2 regions of the Paenibacillus sp. FSL R7-0189 genome follow, and region 1 is predicted to be linked to the other one. Evidence: riboswitches for the same ligand, from Rfam matches in the RefSeq annotation. Region 1 holds a riboswitch; the other holds the start of a gene.
The links. Region 1 has a riboswitch for cyclic di-AMP ahead of MKY63_RS30160 (KamA family radical SAM protein). Riboswitches for the same ligand answer to the same signal wherever they lie in the genome.
Positions count from the first base shown of each region.

Region 2: linked by a shared signal. The riboswitch ahead of MKY63_RS07765 (hypothetical protein) and the one ahead of MKY63_RS30160 (KamA family radical SAM protein) in region 1 are both predicted to bind cyclic di-AMP.

Region 1 is NZ_CP150223.1:6,815,085-6,822,881, forward strand. Features, by position in the region: gene MKY63_RS30145 (HAD family hydrolase) at 1-208, opposite strand, end outside; gene MKY63_RS30150 (ABC transporter substrate-binding protein) at 736-1,761, shown strand; gene MKY63_RS30155 (AraC family transcriptional regulator) at 1,901-3,568, shown strand; cyclic di-AMP (ydaO/yuaA leader) riboswitch at 3,617-3,758, shown strand; gene MKY63_RS30160 (KamA family radical SAM protein) at 3,899-5,065, shown strand; gene MKY63_RS30165 (YafY family protein) at 5,208-6,119, shown strand; gene MKY63_RS30170 (DinB family protein) at 6,202-6,717, shown strand; gene MKY63_RS30175 (YdeI/OmpD-associated family protein) at 6,774-7,340, shown strand.
Region 2 is NZ_CP150223.1:1,815,507-1,823,303, forward strand. Features, by position in the region: gene kdpB (potassium-transporting ATPase subunit KdpB) at 1-1,194, opposite strand, end outside; gene kdpA (potassium-transporting ATPase subunit KdpA) at 1,211-2,887, opposite strand; gene MKY63_RS07765 (hypothetical protein) at 3,104-3,520, opposite strand; cyclic di-AMP (ydaO/yuaA leader) riboswitch at 3,773-3,962, opposite strand; cyclic di-AMP (ydaO/yuaA leader) riboswitch at 4,382-4,546, shown strand; gene MKY63_RS07770 (hypothetical protein) at 4,615-5,169, shown strand; gene MKY63_RS07775 (hypothetical protein) at 5,184-5,705, shown strand; gene MKY63_RS07780 (hypothetical protein) at 5,746-6,198, shown strand; gene MKY63_RS07785 (hypothetical protein) at 6,663-6,854, opposite strand; gene MKY63_RS07790 (ABC transporter permease) at 6,886-7,797, opposite strand, start outside.

The sequences.
Region 1 (7,797 bases):
ACTCTTCTTTGTCAATTGCGAGCTTAAGATCAGTCATCAAATATTCATAAGGATTAAAACTGTTCAAGCTCGTGCCGATGCAGGTGGAATATTGTTCAAGCGTCAGGTCCACTCCATATTCTGCATAAGCCTCGTTAAATGCGGTGTACCAAGCAGTCTCCGTGTCGATAATCGTTCCGTCAAAATCAAAAATAATTCCTTTGATCACAATCAACCATCTCCCTCGTATTATGTTTGGTTAGAATATCTTACGCAAAACCTTCTGCATATTCTACAAAAAGCTATTTCGGCTTGCGTTTGACTATAAAAACCATAACAAAGCCCTTCTACTGACGTCAAGCACGGTAGATAACATGCCACGTAATGATAACGATTACAATCAATGCGGACAACCCTGAATTTTTGCATCACCTGAACATCTTAATACATAACAATAATCAGATTCAAAAAAACACCACAATCCTATGTGCTTCAAGGGATTCCTTCTGCCAAGTTTGTTATGAAGGCAAGCTCCCTCTCTTTCTTTCCATTGCTGTTATTTAGAGTATTTTTCCAAGCAGCTAAAAATAATTTAAAATAATTTCAACCACATCCTTTTTACTTGATTGTACAAATCAAATTACGGGGTTATTTTTTGTCCATTGAGTAAAAAGAGTCTTTAATTTATGATAGTTTTTAATCGAGAATGATTATCATTATTGGTGGTCGTTACATATAATAGGGAGGCAATAAGATATGAACAAGGTAAGACAGTCCTTCGCTGTGGTATGTGTACTATTTTTGCTGAGTACATTGCTACTGGCGTGCGGAAACTCAAAGGAACAATCCTCTGCCAATAGTACGGCGAACGCAACCGGGAACTCTTCCGCTGCAACCGCGGCACCTTCAGCAGAACCCTCAGATAGCAGTACAGATGAAGCTGCAGCGACTACCCGCTCCTATACAGATTACATAGGACATACTGTAGAGATTCCAGTGAATCCGCAGCGAATTATCTATTCTGGAGAAACTTATGGCGATTTGCTTGCACTTGGTGTGCAGGCGGTAGGTTATCCTCTTTCTATGGGGGAAGGCCAGGTTTTTGAAGATCAATTGCAAGGTGTGGAGGATGTAGGCTTCCCTATCAATCTGGAAAAAACATTGGAGCTTCAGCCTGACTTGATCATCTATGCGGGCACAGATGAAGCTGATTTCGAGCAGCTCTCCAAAATTGCACCAACGATAATATTTAATACCTTTGCCCCACTCCAGGAACGTATGCTGGACATTGGTGGAATTGTTGGTAAAACGACTGAAGCAGAAGCATGGCTTGCCCAGTATAAAACCGCTGAAGAGAACATGTGGAAGCAATTGAAATCCGCAGGCATGAAAGAGGGCGAAACGGCTGCGGTCTTCACTTATTATCCAGGAGACAGACTATTTATAATGGCAGCAACCGGACTTTCACAGGTACTCTATGGGGAGAATGGCTTCAAGGCAACTCCAGCTATTCAGAAGATACTTGATGAAGGTAAAGGGTTCCAGGAAGTATCCATGGAAGTCCTGAAAGAATATGCCGGAGACCGGATATTCATCTTGACTCCAGTGGCAGAAGAAGCAAAACAATCCACAGAGAATCTATTAAAGAGCCCTATCTGGAAGAGCCTTCCTGCCGTCAAGAACGGATATGTCTATACACAAGACATCATGAAGACTTCAAGTGATGCGACAACAAGAGAATGGCTGCTTGGCGAAATTCCACAGCTATTGAATATGAAATAACCTTCCGAGATGAAGTGTTTAACACAAGGCTGATAAAAAACTGCAAGAAGCATGTCAACAGCTGTTGATATGCTTCTTTTTTTTATATACAATGAATTCATTGATAATCATTCTCACCAAATGAACGGAGGCTGAACCCATGCTGCATACATCATCGTCCTGCCCCCCACTCCACTCTCTGTTATTTCAGCTAAACGAGGCCGAACTGATGATTCAAGCTGCCGATTCAAGCTCTATAACGCGTACAACCCAGGACTATACCCTTCTCATATTTACTGGAGGGAACGGACAATTGAACCTCGATGATCAAAGCGTGATACTAAGTACGGATAAATGTTATCTACTATCTCCTGGAATCTCCTATAGTACGAACAACCAGGAGCTGACGTTGTATTATTACCTCATCACCTTTACAGCAATTTATACAACCAAGCATCCTAAACGATATTCTGGAGAGCTGCTTTCCGGCAGACGGGAGTTAATTGTGCACCCGTTCACCAAGGTAATCCGACTAGTCGAAGAGCTGCTCATGAACAGGAATAATACCGATGATGTACAACAATTCAAGCGACAATTAAAATTCCAAGAATTGCTGCTGCTACTTTTTGAGCATAATTACCCTTCCAAACACCTGCCAAGTCCTACGGAATCCGTAGAAAAGACCATAACATTCATTCAGGAGCATTATACAGAGAGTATCACCGTGAAGCAGTTGGCTGAACGGGCGGGGATATCGATCTGGCAGTATACACCGATCTTTCAACAGCTTACGGGTAAAAAGCCGCTTGAATACCTGACGGATCTGCGTATTAATCATTCCAAACGATTCCTGCAGGAATCGACTGAACCACTGCGGGAAATCGCCAGACTGGTCGGCTTCTCGGATGAATACTATTTCAGCCGCCGCTTTCGGCAAAAAACAGGAGTTACACCCGGACAATATGCACATCAGCAAGGTCGTAAGCTTACCGTCAAGGATTGGACGGGTCATGAGGTGGAAATTCCTGAACGAGCGAAACGTATTGTCTATCATGGCGAGACACTTGGCGACCTTCTCGCGTTAGGTGTAAAGCCTATCGGTGGAGATGAAGCATTCGCCCGGAACAGCGTCTATAAACATCGACTTAAGAAGCTCGCCAACGTCGGGTTTCCACTGGACCCGCAGTTGACCGCTTCCCTAAACCCAGATTTGATCATTTTGGCAAATAGTGATGAAAGAGCCTACAGAGCAGTTTCTGGTATCGCTCCGACACTCACCTTTGATTCATTTGCGCCTCTCGACAACCGAATGCGGACATTAGGCAGTTGGCTAGGTAAACAGCGCGAAGCGGAAGCATGGCTGGAGTCATTCACAATCAAAAACGCAGCCATGTGGCAGCAGCTTTACTCGACAACTCTCCAAGTTGGAGAAACCGCCTCTGCTTTGGTCTATGATCATGGAGATCATCTATATGCTATGGGAATGTCCGGATTCTCCACTGCGCTTTATGCCCCATGTGGTTTACAACCGACCGAAGAGATTCAGGCCATATTGGACGAAGAGTTAGGGTTCGCCGAAGTGGATCCAACACGACTGCCTGCCTACGCCGGAGATCATATCTTCATGTTCATTCCGGAACGCAAAGACTCGCGAGCTGCAATGGAACGACTACTAGACAGTTCACTTTGGAACAGTCTCCCGGCAGTACGTCAGGGACATGTTTATCTGCTCGACGGAAGCAAATGGAACTCCAGTGATGCGTTAACCCGGGAGAAGCTGCTAACGTTGTTGCCTAAACTACTCGGCGGAAGTAGCGCTAGCAATTGAAGGTGAATCTAGGATTCTCTTTTGACTTTTCAAAACTTCATAGGGTATACTTTATCTACGCTTAATTTCCAACTTTTACAGTTGAAAAGCGGGGGAACCAGTTAATTGGGGCGAATCATTGAGCATTAGAATGTAGGGTACCATCTTACCCGAGTCCGTCAGCTAACCTCGTCAGCAGTGGATGGGTCTGCTTTTCATGTTATTTACATAACCAGAGACCCTTGCTAAGGGTCTCTTTTTGTGCTTTTTTTGGACCCTGCTGGCAGTAGATTGGCCTTTGACACTAAGGCTCCCTCATTTCTCACACTACGAGACAAAGGAGAGATGTACGTGCAAAAGGTAAAGTACTTCACGGATATTAACAAAATAGCTATGTTGTCTGAGCTGGAAAAAGAGAATCTGAAAGAAATTACAGAAAAATTTGTTTTTCGTGTAAATGACTACTATCTGTCTTTGATTAACTGGGATGATCCAGAAGATCCCATCCGTAAGCTGGTTATTCCTAACGAAGGTGAACTGCTGGAGTATGGGCGCTGGGACGCCTCCGATGAGGACACGAATTATGTGGTACCTGGTTGTCAGCACAAGTATAGAACCACTGCACTACTGATTGTATCCGAGGTCTGCGGGGCTTATTGCCGCTACTGTTTCCGTAAGCGTCTGTTTCGAAATGACGTGAAAGAGGCGATGGCTGATGTCTCTCCGGGCTTGGAGTATATCGCAAAGAATCCGGAGATTAACAACGTACTTCTTACGGGCGGGGACAGTTTAATTCTCTCCACACCGAAGCTAAGATCCATTATTGAAAATCTAAGAAGCATTGAGCATGTTAAAATCATTAGACTAGGTTCGAAGATACCCGTATTTAATCCGATGCGGATCTCTGAAGACGAAGAGCTGCTGGAGCTGATTCGTACTTACTCTACCGAAGACAAACGAATCTATGTTATGGCGCACATCAATCATCCTCGTGAAATCACACCTGAAGCCAAAAAAGCATTTAAAGCTCTCCACAACGCAGGGGCAATTGTCGTAAATCAGACTCCCATCCTCAAAGGCATCAACGATGATCCCATTATTTTAGGGGAACTACTGGACCGACTTTCATGGGCTGGCGTTACACCCTACTACTTCTTTGTGAACCGGCCCGTTGCCGGAAACCGGGATTTCGTATTACCGCTCGAGCAAGTCTATCAAATTGTAGAAGAAGCCAAAACTAGAACCTCAGGACTTGGCAAAAGAGTACGCTTATCCATGAGCCACACCTCAGGAAAAATAGAAATTCTCGCCATTGATAACGGGAAAGCCTATCTCAAATACCATCAATCCAGAGATCAGGAATACGGAAAATTCATGATTCTAGATTGTCCAAAGGACGCCGAATGGTTCGATGACCTGCCTGGGAATGAGCAATATTGGACCCCACCTGTGAAAAAAAACGATGCTATTATTTCTGTTAATCATTTATCAGAGCCTGCGGATTTAATCTATAAATAAATTAATCGGCTCTGTCAGACTCTGTCATAGGATATTACTTCATCACCAACAACAAAACTCCTCCCTCCCAAAATTAGCCCGAAAAAATCTATGATATAATCACGCTGTAACACGAAATGGACTAATGGGTGGGAATGCACACATGAAATTGGAACGATTGATTTCTATGATCTACAAGCTATTGAACCACGAAGTTTTATCTGCCTCCAAGCTGGCTGAAGAGTTTCAGGTTTCCCAGCGAACGATCTATAGGGATATCGATGTGATTTGTGCCGCTGGTATCCCGGTCGTATCATATCAGGGAACTAAAGGTGGATATGGCATCATGGACGGATATAAAATGGATAAAAGCCTGCTCCGTTCGTATGATGTCACTTCTCTGATTACTGTACTTAACAGTCTTTCTTCCGTGTTTGAAGATGAACATACGCAAAGAACCATTGAACGGCTGCAAACGATTGGAACGGAGCCACAGACCTCTAGTCTCGCGGTGGATCTTGAAACCCGGCGTACGGATCCTGACGCACTTCCTCTTTTACGTGCGGCTATAGCGGAACGAAATGTTGTCCGTTTTGATTACATCAGTGTAAAAAATGAACGTACAACCCGTGAAATGGAACCAGTAAAGCTTCATTTTAAATATAGCAACTGGTACATCTATGGTTATTGCCGGGCACGGCAGGATTATCGGGAGTTTCGTCTTTCCCGGATGCTGAATTTGTTCCTGACGCAGGATACCTTTCAATCACAACATGAAGTACCCAAAGAGGCTGGCTGTTCAAACAGGGTAGATCAGGTGGAGGAAATAGTAATCCGGGTGGGCCCTGAGGCTTTGGCAGAAGCTTTGGATCAGTTTCATCAAGTCGACAAGGAATTTCATTCTGATAAAAGCATGACGATGCGAATTCCTGTGTATAAGCCATTGGAAGCTTGTTGGCTTTGGTCCATTCTGCTGAGTTTCGGCAGCGGGGCCGAAGTCCTCGAACCCCCTGCATTGCGAGGTATTTTAAAAGAGCAGCTTCAAAACACACTCAAACTTTATGAAGAAGTATGACAGTCTGATGTCATACTTCTTCTTTTATATTAACAACAGTAACAAAAACAAATCCATGACAATTCAAAAGGAGACAATACGAATGACAAATTATCCAGTAGAAATGTTTAAATACCACACATGGGGAAACCAAACTATCCTGGGGAGAATCAAGGAACTCCCGGCTTCTGTGCTAAGTCAAGAAGTGAACAGCTCATTTCCCACCATCGCTCATGCCCTTAGCCATATCTATGCGGTTGATACGATGTGGTATCTTGTTTTAACAGGCACTGCTATGCCTGAGGCTTTTCAACAAAGTATCCCGCTAAATTTGAGCATTCTAGATTCTGTGGATGAGTACGTAAATATCTTTGCACAGCTATCGGAACAATACAAAGCATGGTTACACAACCAATCCGATTTGGAGCAAACCATTCTGCTTGACAATCCATTCGCCGGAATCCGCCAAACACGCCTATCAGAAATTGTGTTGCAAGTCGTCAATCACGGGACTTATCATAGAGGTAATATATCTACTATGTTACGGCAGTTAGGCCACGCTTCCACCATGAATGACTATTCTCTTTTTTGGTATCAGGTAACAGCGGAAGCTATTTAAACACTAATGGGCAATCTGCCCCACTCCATACCTAGAAAGGAAATTGTATTTTAATTATGGAGATTGAAAATCTAATTACAGTAAAAACGAGAGAAGATTTAAGAGTTTGGCTGCAGGAGAATTGTAAGACTGAAAAATCTTGTTGGGTACTCGTTAGTATGAAGCCAAACCCAGAAACGTTGCTATATTTGGACGTAGTTGAGGAATGTTTGTGTTTTGGATGGATCGATGGAGTGAAAAAGAAAATTTCGGAAACAGAGCTGGCGCAAAGACTCTCTCCCCGAAGTAAAAAAAGCTCTTGGACTGAATTGAACAAAGAACGGGTCCGCCGCCTCGAAAAGCTGGGGTTAATGAGTGCTGAAGGAAAACGGATACTTCCTGATATGAACCCTGATTCTTTTATAGTAGATAAGATTATAGAGCAAAGGCTAAAAGAGGACAGGCAAGTATATGAGAATTTCCGGGCCTTTCCCCCCCTTTATAAAAGAGTTCGGATCGACACGATCCAAAGCAATAAACATCAGCCAGATTTATTTAAGAGTAAATTAGACAAATTCATAACAAACACTAAAGAAAATAAAATGTACGGGCAATGGCATGATAATGGACGTCTGCTCGATTAAGCTGCGCTAGATGCATGATCTCCTGCTGAGGCTTTCGGACTCCAATGACGCTATTTACTAATTTATCGCCTCTTCAGCAATCCATCGGACTCCAGCGCAGCTATTCCTTAGAAACTGGCTCTTATAAGGCGTTTTTTTCGCCAATAGGGGCTATGCGGTCCGATAATACTCCAAATGACGGATTTTCCTGCATTTAAGGTCTGCTGAGTCCGATACGCCGAAGCATGGTCATTTGCTGGGTCTACTGCTACTGCTGCCGATACCATGATCTCCTGCTGAGGCTTCCGGACCCCAATGACGCTATTTACTAATTTATCGCCTTTTCAGCAACTCATCGGACTCCAGCGCAGCTATTCCTTAGAAACTGGCTCTTATAAGGCGTTTTTTTCGCCAATAGGGGCTATGCGGTCCGATAATACTCCAAATGGCGGATTTTCCTGCATTTAAGGTCTACTGA
Region 2 (7,797 bases), 2.0 Mb from region 1:
CACGGAATCGACTGCCCCTTTACGAACAGATCGTCCATCCCGCAGATCTATACCACTCATCCGGGTCTCAGCCTTAAACTCTACGAACTCTCCGCCTTCAGCAAGTTTGCTGTCATAGCTGCGTTCCAGCTTCTTAGCCAGCTCAATAACAGAACGTCCTTCCGGAGTCTCATCCTTTAGCGAACTAATAGCTGCCCAAGCCGTAAGCTCAGCTTCCGTTTCATCTCCAACTGGCACAAAATCACTCGCCATCCGGTTTCCGAAAGTAATCGTACCGGTCTTATCTAGAATCATTGTATTAATGTCGCCGGCAGCTTCAACGGCCTTCCCTGACATAGCAAGGACATTAAACTGTGTGACGCGGTCCATCCCTGCTATCCCGATAGCGGAGAGCAGTCCCCCGATTGTGGTCGGGATCAGACAGACCAACAGGGCGATCATAACAGGAATATCTAGATCAACACCCAGATAAGTCGCAATTGGCCGCAAGGTCACTACTACAATCAGGAAAATCAACGTCAGACTGATCAAGAGTGTATTTAGTGCAATTTCATTGGGTGTCTTTTGACGTTTCGCCCCTTCAACGAGGGAGATCATCCGATCCAAGAATGACTCACCGGGATCACTGGTAATTTTGACTTTAATCTCATCACTAACTACCCGGGTGCCGCCTGTGACTGAGCCGAAATCTCCGCCGGCTTCCTTAATAACAGGTGCAGATTCACCTGTAATTGCCGATTCATCTACGGAGGCCAGCCCTTCAATCACTTCACCATCGCCAGGGATAAGTTCTCCCTGACTGACGATCACGATATCTCCTTTCCGCAGCTCGGAGGAAGAAACGGTCTTCACAGACCCTCCAACGAGCTTATTAGCTGTGATATCCTGTTTCGTTTTCTTAAGCGAATCCGCCTGGGCCTTCCCGCGGCCTTCAGCCAGCGCTTCAGCGAAGTTGGCAAACAGCACTGTGAATAACAGAATGAACAACACCGTGATATTGAAGCCTACCGATTTCTCTGCATTAAAATATCCGGGGGCCAGTACCATAAGCAATACAATAATCGTGCCGATTTCGACTACGAACATGACCGGATTTTTGATTAACGTCACCGGGTTAAGCTTAATAAAGCTATCCTTTACAGCGCTTAGGAGTATGGGTCCCGTCAGCAGCTTTTTTCTTTTTACAGTACTCATCTTGTTCTCCCTCTTCCTACCGTAAGGTCAAATATTCTGCAATCGGGCCGAGCACAATGACCGGCAGAAACGTCAGCGCACCGATAATCACTACCGTACCAATCAGAATTCCGGTGAACAGACCATTGTCTGTGCGGAATGTGCCAATCGTCTCAGGAACCGGCTTCTTCTGGATCAGTGAACCTGCAACTGCCAGCATTGCGATTATAGAGACATAACGGCCAAGCAGCATTACGATCCCGGTTGTAACATTCCAAAAGGTGGTATTGTCCGCAAGCCCTTCAAATCCTGAACCATTGTTCGCGGCAGAAGAGACATATTCATATAACACTTGGCTAAGTCCATGGAATCCGGGATTCGTAATGGAACCGTTGCCCAAGCCCGTTAAGAACGCACCTGCTGTTGGTACAAGGATAATGAACGGATGCACAAGGATAGCAATCGCAATCAGCTTCATCTCCTTGGCTTCTATCTTTCGCCCGAGAAACTCTGGTGTTCTGCCAACCATTAGTCCACATAAGAAGACGCCCATGATGGCATACATCAGCATATTGATTAGTCCTACACCTTTTCCCCCGAAGACGTTATTGAGCATCATTAGGGCCAGAGGGGTAATGCCACCCAGCGGTGTCAGCGTATCATGCATATTGTTAACACTACCTGTCGTAGCTGCCGTTGTTACCGAAGTGAACAGCGAAGATTGCGGGATCCCAAAACGTACCTCTTTACCTTCCATGCTGCCTTGCGAAGACTCGATCCCCAGCGCATTAATAGCGGGATTCCCTTTAGTTTCCGCATAATAATTCAGCCCCAGCAGCAGAACGAACAAGGTCATCATTGCTGTGAAAATCACCCAGCCCTGACGTTTGTTCTTAGCGAACAACCCGTACATATATGGCAAAGAGGCTGGCAACATCCACATAGAGAGAATCTCCAGAACGTTCGTAAGTGGATTAGGGTTCTCAAAAGGATGCGCTGAATTGGCTCCGAAGAAGCCGCCACCATTCGTACCTAAGTGTTTAATTGACTCCAAAGAAGCGACTGGACCGATAGCGATTTGTTGCGTCTGCCCTTCGAGTGTAGTGACCTCAAGCGATGGCTTGAGCGTTTGTGGCACATGCAATCCTACCAGCACCAATGAAACTAGCAGAGCTAATGGAATGAATACACGAATATGTGCTTTTACGAAGTCCTCAAAAAAATTCCCGACTGATTTCTGTCCTGTAATCCCTCTGACAAAAGCAACCGCAACAGAAAATCCGCTCGCTGCAGACGTGAACATCATCATCGTGATGACTGCCATTTGTGAAAAATACGATAGTCCCGTCTCCCCGCTATAATGCTGCAGGTTCGTATTGGTCATAAAGCTGATCACCGTATTAAATGAAAGCGTCTGTTCCATATCGGCAATTCCATTCGGGTTCAGCGGCAATCCCCGCTGTAATCTTAGAAAAATATAACTGAAAGCAACCAGTACGATATTAGTTAAAACAAAGCTGAGTGCATACTTCTTCCAGGACATTCCGTCCCGTTTTTTCAGGCCGATCAGCTTATAAATACCTTTCTCTGTGCCTGCAAACCAGCGATCCGTACGATTCGGTTCGTTAGAAAATACATGATATAAATACGTCCCCATCGGCTTGACCAACAAGATGAGAATTACAATTACGACGACTATTTGCAAAATGCCCATGAATGCCCCTCCTTAAAATTTCTCAGGATGAATCAACGCGTAAACCAGATATATAAACAACAGTAGGGTAACAGCGATTACTAGAATCACAGCTTATCCCTCCCCGTATCCTCAACTACACCTGCGCACCAGCGCATAAAGCCATAAAATAACCCGTAAATTACAGCTAACGAAGCCACCATATACAGATCCATCATATCTTCCGCACTCCTTCCATTATCCTTGATGAGGTGATCTATCGATTAGAAAATCAGCATCACCACTATGGGAATAGATTACATAGCTCGCACCAAGTCTTTTATAGACCAATCTAGGATTTATAGAACTTGTAATCACAAAAATTGGCTGTGTCGTCCAGGTACGGCACATCTGAATATAGCGGCAGCAAAGCGGAAAGCTGCTCTCAAACAGATATACCCTGCCTACCGGGAACGATGGGCGAAACCAAGTGCTCTGATGGCGGGTATCCACTAGAATAACCTGCTCGATTCCGAGCTCCTCTAGTAAAGCCTTCTCAGCCAGATTGTTGGTTAATCCCGCCATCTTAATACCCCTGAACTTCAGAAGTTTAATGAAATGTTCTCCCGCCTTTGTAGGCGCACATACAAGCACATATTCATTCTGATCCGTCATCTCTTTTTTCTCCTCCTGCTCATTTACAACAAGGAGGCAACGAAAATCTCCGAAAGGATGTTGACCTATCGTCATTTTCGGGCACAACCTAAAGCTCGGTTGTGTCACGTCATTAGACGCTGCCTTACAAATACCGCTAATGATGAATTTAGCGACCTCTTGGGGGAGGCCTCCATAAATGCTTTGCTTCTAAGAGCACAGCAAAAAGCCACAAAGGATCTCCTCTGTGGCTCGCTAGCGGTCACATTGCACTCATCCTCTCTCCATACGCTTACGAGGTTAGCTGTCGGATTCGGGCGGTGAGAGTCGCCCTACCTGTATAGATGCGAACTCACTCGCACCCTCTACAGGATTCACCCCATAATCAGCTTCCGACTCTCACATCGGCTGCCGATTGTTGGTTCCCCCGCTTTCCTTATCGGAAATTAAGCGGATCAAATATTCGATTGTCGTTGAAACAGGAGTAATCATACTCTTATGCACGAAGACTTGTAAAACCTGAATGATGCCAAAATAATGCAAATTAAAAACTATTTTCCCATTAGATAGCGCTTACTTGATATCTAATCTCTCTATATCTCTTGTTTACTCGAGTTTCGAGCGTTTAATCGCTATCTATAACCCATGTGATTTTATTCACCTTTTTAGGGTGAAAATACTGCAAATTCCCTTTATAGGTTGAAACGCAAGAAGCAGAGGTTGAGCGAGAAAGAGGCGCGATAACACGCCATAAATACCTATTTACCTCGTTTTTCAGTCGTAGTCGGCAGGATATGGTTAAAATCGCTCTAAAAGAACATTTTCCGTTTTTTACAGAAAATCTTGAAAAGAGTATGATTCGGGTTGAATCTAATTCATGAAAAACAATCAACGCTGAGTTCCTGCATTCGCAGGGAACGGGGGAACCATCAGGCCACCTGGCCTACTTGGGGTGAATCCAAAGGAGACTGCGTAAGTCTCAATAGGTAGGGCGACTCTCACCGTCCGAATCCGACAGCTAACCTCGTAAGCGTAAAGAGAGAGACCCTTGATCCGCCACGCTTTGGCCCAGGTATATCTGCCTGTAATCCAAAACCGCAGCAGAGGTCCTCCTCTTGCTGCGGTTTTTGCGTTACCTGAGCCTATTAGGTGATAGCACGCTGGATGGGGTGAATGTTTTGAAGCACTATTATTTAGGGATACATCAAGGGCTGCTTGAGCCGATAAGTCTAAATTACGTTTGTTTCGGGGCCTTGTGGTTCGAAGAAAATAATCACAGGTACATTGTAGGTTATGCATTTGGCCAGAACCAGATCCAAGCCCTTCGCCAATTCAGTACACCTTCTTCTTGTAAAGACTGTTTAGACTCTAAGATTGTATATGAAATATATAAAAAAATTCGAGAACAACAACAGCAGCAGGATTGGTCATCGCATCAAAAACTCCCGTGGTTTACAGCCTTCAAGGAGCCTTGGAAAGATGTAAGCGCCGGTTGGTATGTCTTGAGATCCCGCAGCACCTTTCCCTTACATCTATCTGTTATACGGAAAGAGAAGTTCCGACTATGGCTAGAGCATACCGCAGTCTGTGAGAATAAAATGGAAATGCTCGCTTGTGTAGAAAAGGCTAGTGTCACTCATCATGTAGACTTAAAGCTTTTGGAAATCTAAGGAGGAACCCTACTATGGACCAGCGCAGACTATCCCGCATTGAAGTATTTGTATTGGATGAACCCGAGCCTATTCACTATGGAATGGAAGGGGCTGAAGGCTGCCGTTATGGTATTCTGAAGCTCACCTGTAAGGGAGGTTGCAGTTGGGGGGCTTGTCTAATCTCTGCCAACACCAAAAATTTCGATCTCATTAAATGGAGTTCTTTTTTACGGGCTATCTGTCATTGCCGTCTTGAGGAAGCGCTGGATAAGGTCCGCCGCGAAGGTTCAGATTGGGAGCAGGTTAAGCTTGAGCTAGTTCAGGGTGCTTTGCAGGATTTAAAGGCCAAGCTCCAGGGTAAATCCTTGGCTGGGCATATTCAGCAAGGGCGTCTGTACAGTGTTGCAGCTGGGGGGAGCAATTCCAGAAGTGAACGGCTCTACTACAAACCTTCCAAAGCTTTTTCCACTGCCTCCCAGCAGAAACACAGTTGCCCGGAACCAGACACCGCCGATCTTATCAATAAATCCATCTCTTACTTTTCTATATTATAGATTCAAGCAAATCTCTCATTCTGAAAGGATCGTGTTCACCATGCCTGACCCCTTACCTCCCGTGTCCACCTACAGTGCTAAATTTGCAGAGTGTGTTCAAAAGTATACTAATGAAGTCTACGTACTCAGTTCCATGTTATTAGAACAATCTAATGAGGCAGACAAGGTTACTATCCGCACCTTCACAGAGCTTCATAAAATATATCGTCAGGATAACTTCGACCCTCAGTTATTCTCTATCCACGCTTACCGCACTTGTATTCGCCAGTGTGCTGATTCTTTTGCCCGGCGCTCTCTTCTATCGGCTAAGGGATTACCTTGGGAGGAACAGCTTGTGAAGGTATTGTGGTACGGCTTAAAGCTGCCTCTTTCTCAAATAAGCATTATTCTGCAAAAAAGTGTTCCTGCACTGAAAGCACAGCTTAGAGCTGTACGGGAGCAGATGACCGACCAAGCGGATATACGAACGAGCGCAAATCTTTCTATAATTTAGTCACTGACTAGAATTCAGACGATCTTTAAGCGCATGAAGCATCTAACGGACTCAGGAGCCTTTAATTGAAGCTTTTCCTCAAATTTGGCCGGCGTTCGGACTCCAGTAGAAATCCCGAGCGATGAGCGTCTCGGATCGTCTTCAAGCAGGCCCTAATCATCTTCCACCAAGGCAAGGCTTACGGACCCAGATGACGTTACTTGCACGTTTATCGCCTTTTGAGCATAGTATCGGACTCCAGTGCAACTATTTGGTTAAAAGAGCTACTAATTCACCCTTTTTCATGCCAATAGCGACTATAATGTCCGATATCTTGCTAAATCTCGATGATTGCTGCATTTAAGTGCTGCTGGATCCGTTAGCTATATCAGCTCGTATACAAAGAGATTGCCAACTCAAAAACGGGGATATCCCAGCAACCATAAATGGCTGTTAGGATACCCCCGAAAATTCAGTGCCTACTATTACGCTTTACTCTTACGCGCCTTACCGTACATCCACAATCCTGCCAACATCCCCACTATAGCAACACCAGTCAATACGCCTTGAACGAAATCCATAAAAGTGGAGCCATCCGGAAGCATTCTACTAACCGTAGCCAGCGATACCGAACTCATTAAAAGCATAATGGTATATTGTTCGCTTGTAGACATCATTAGCACTCCTTAAAAGTTATATGAGGTCATCTTAGATCTTGTAAGCTTTCATTGCTTTTCTGATTTCTTTAATACTTGGGCGTTTGCCGTACATCAGTACGCCGGTACGATAGATCTTGGCTGCCAGCCATCCGAAGATGAAGGTAGTCACAAGCAGGATCAGCAGCGATACAATGACTTGCCAGATCGCCACCTCGCCGACACCAATTCGGAGCAGCATCGTCAATGGTGAGGTGAAAGGCACATAACTCGCTATCTTAACCACTAGAGTATCTGCATTGGAGATACTGAACAGTGGAACATAGAACGCTACGAAGCCTAACATCATGATTGGCATTACCGCCTGACCGAGATCCTCCGTACGGCTGACAATCGAACCCACAGCCGCATACATCAAGGCATAGAGGAAGTAACCTAATACGTACAAGACAAATCCATAGAGCAGCAAGTTAATATTGAGCTGGCCTAAATCGAGATCAAAATCAGCCAATACAGTCGCATTATGCGGGAGCGTCAAATTGACAACGATCGCTGCGACAAAGATCCCAATTTGCAATATTCCTACTAGGAAAACACCGATAACTTTACCGAACATTTGCGCTAGAGGTGAGGCACTTGTAATCAGAATCTCCATAATCCGCGAGCTTTTCTCAGAAGTTATCTCAGCGGCAATCATGTTGCCTGTCATCATAATGGACATAAAGAACAACATAAGCATGGCATATACGATAATGTAGTTAATGGCCGGAGTGTCCTCCTGAGAGCTTTCACTGCCACCGCCTGCGTTAAGCTGTTGTGTAGTAATCTGCACTGGTGTTGACATTGCAGCAATCTGTTCAGAGGTCAGCTTGTCACCAACGATATATTGTGTGTTTGCTTGCTGAAGTGCATTTTGAAGATAAACTTGAACATCTCCGTTTAGTTCCCCATCGTTACTATGATA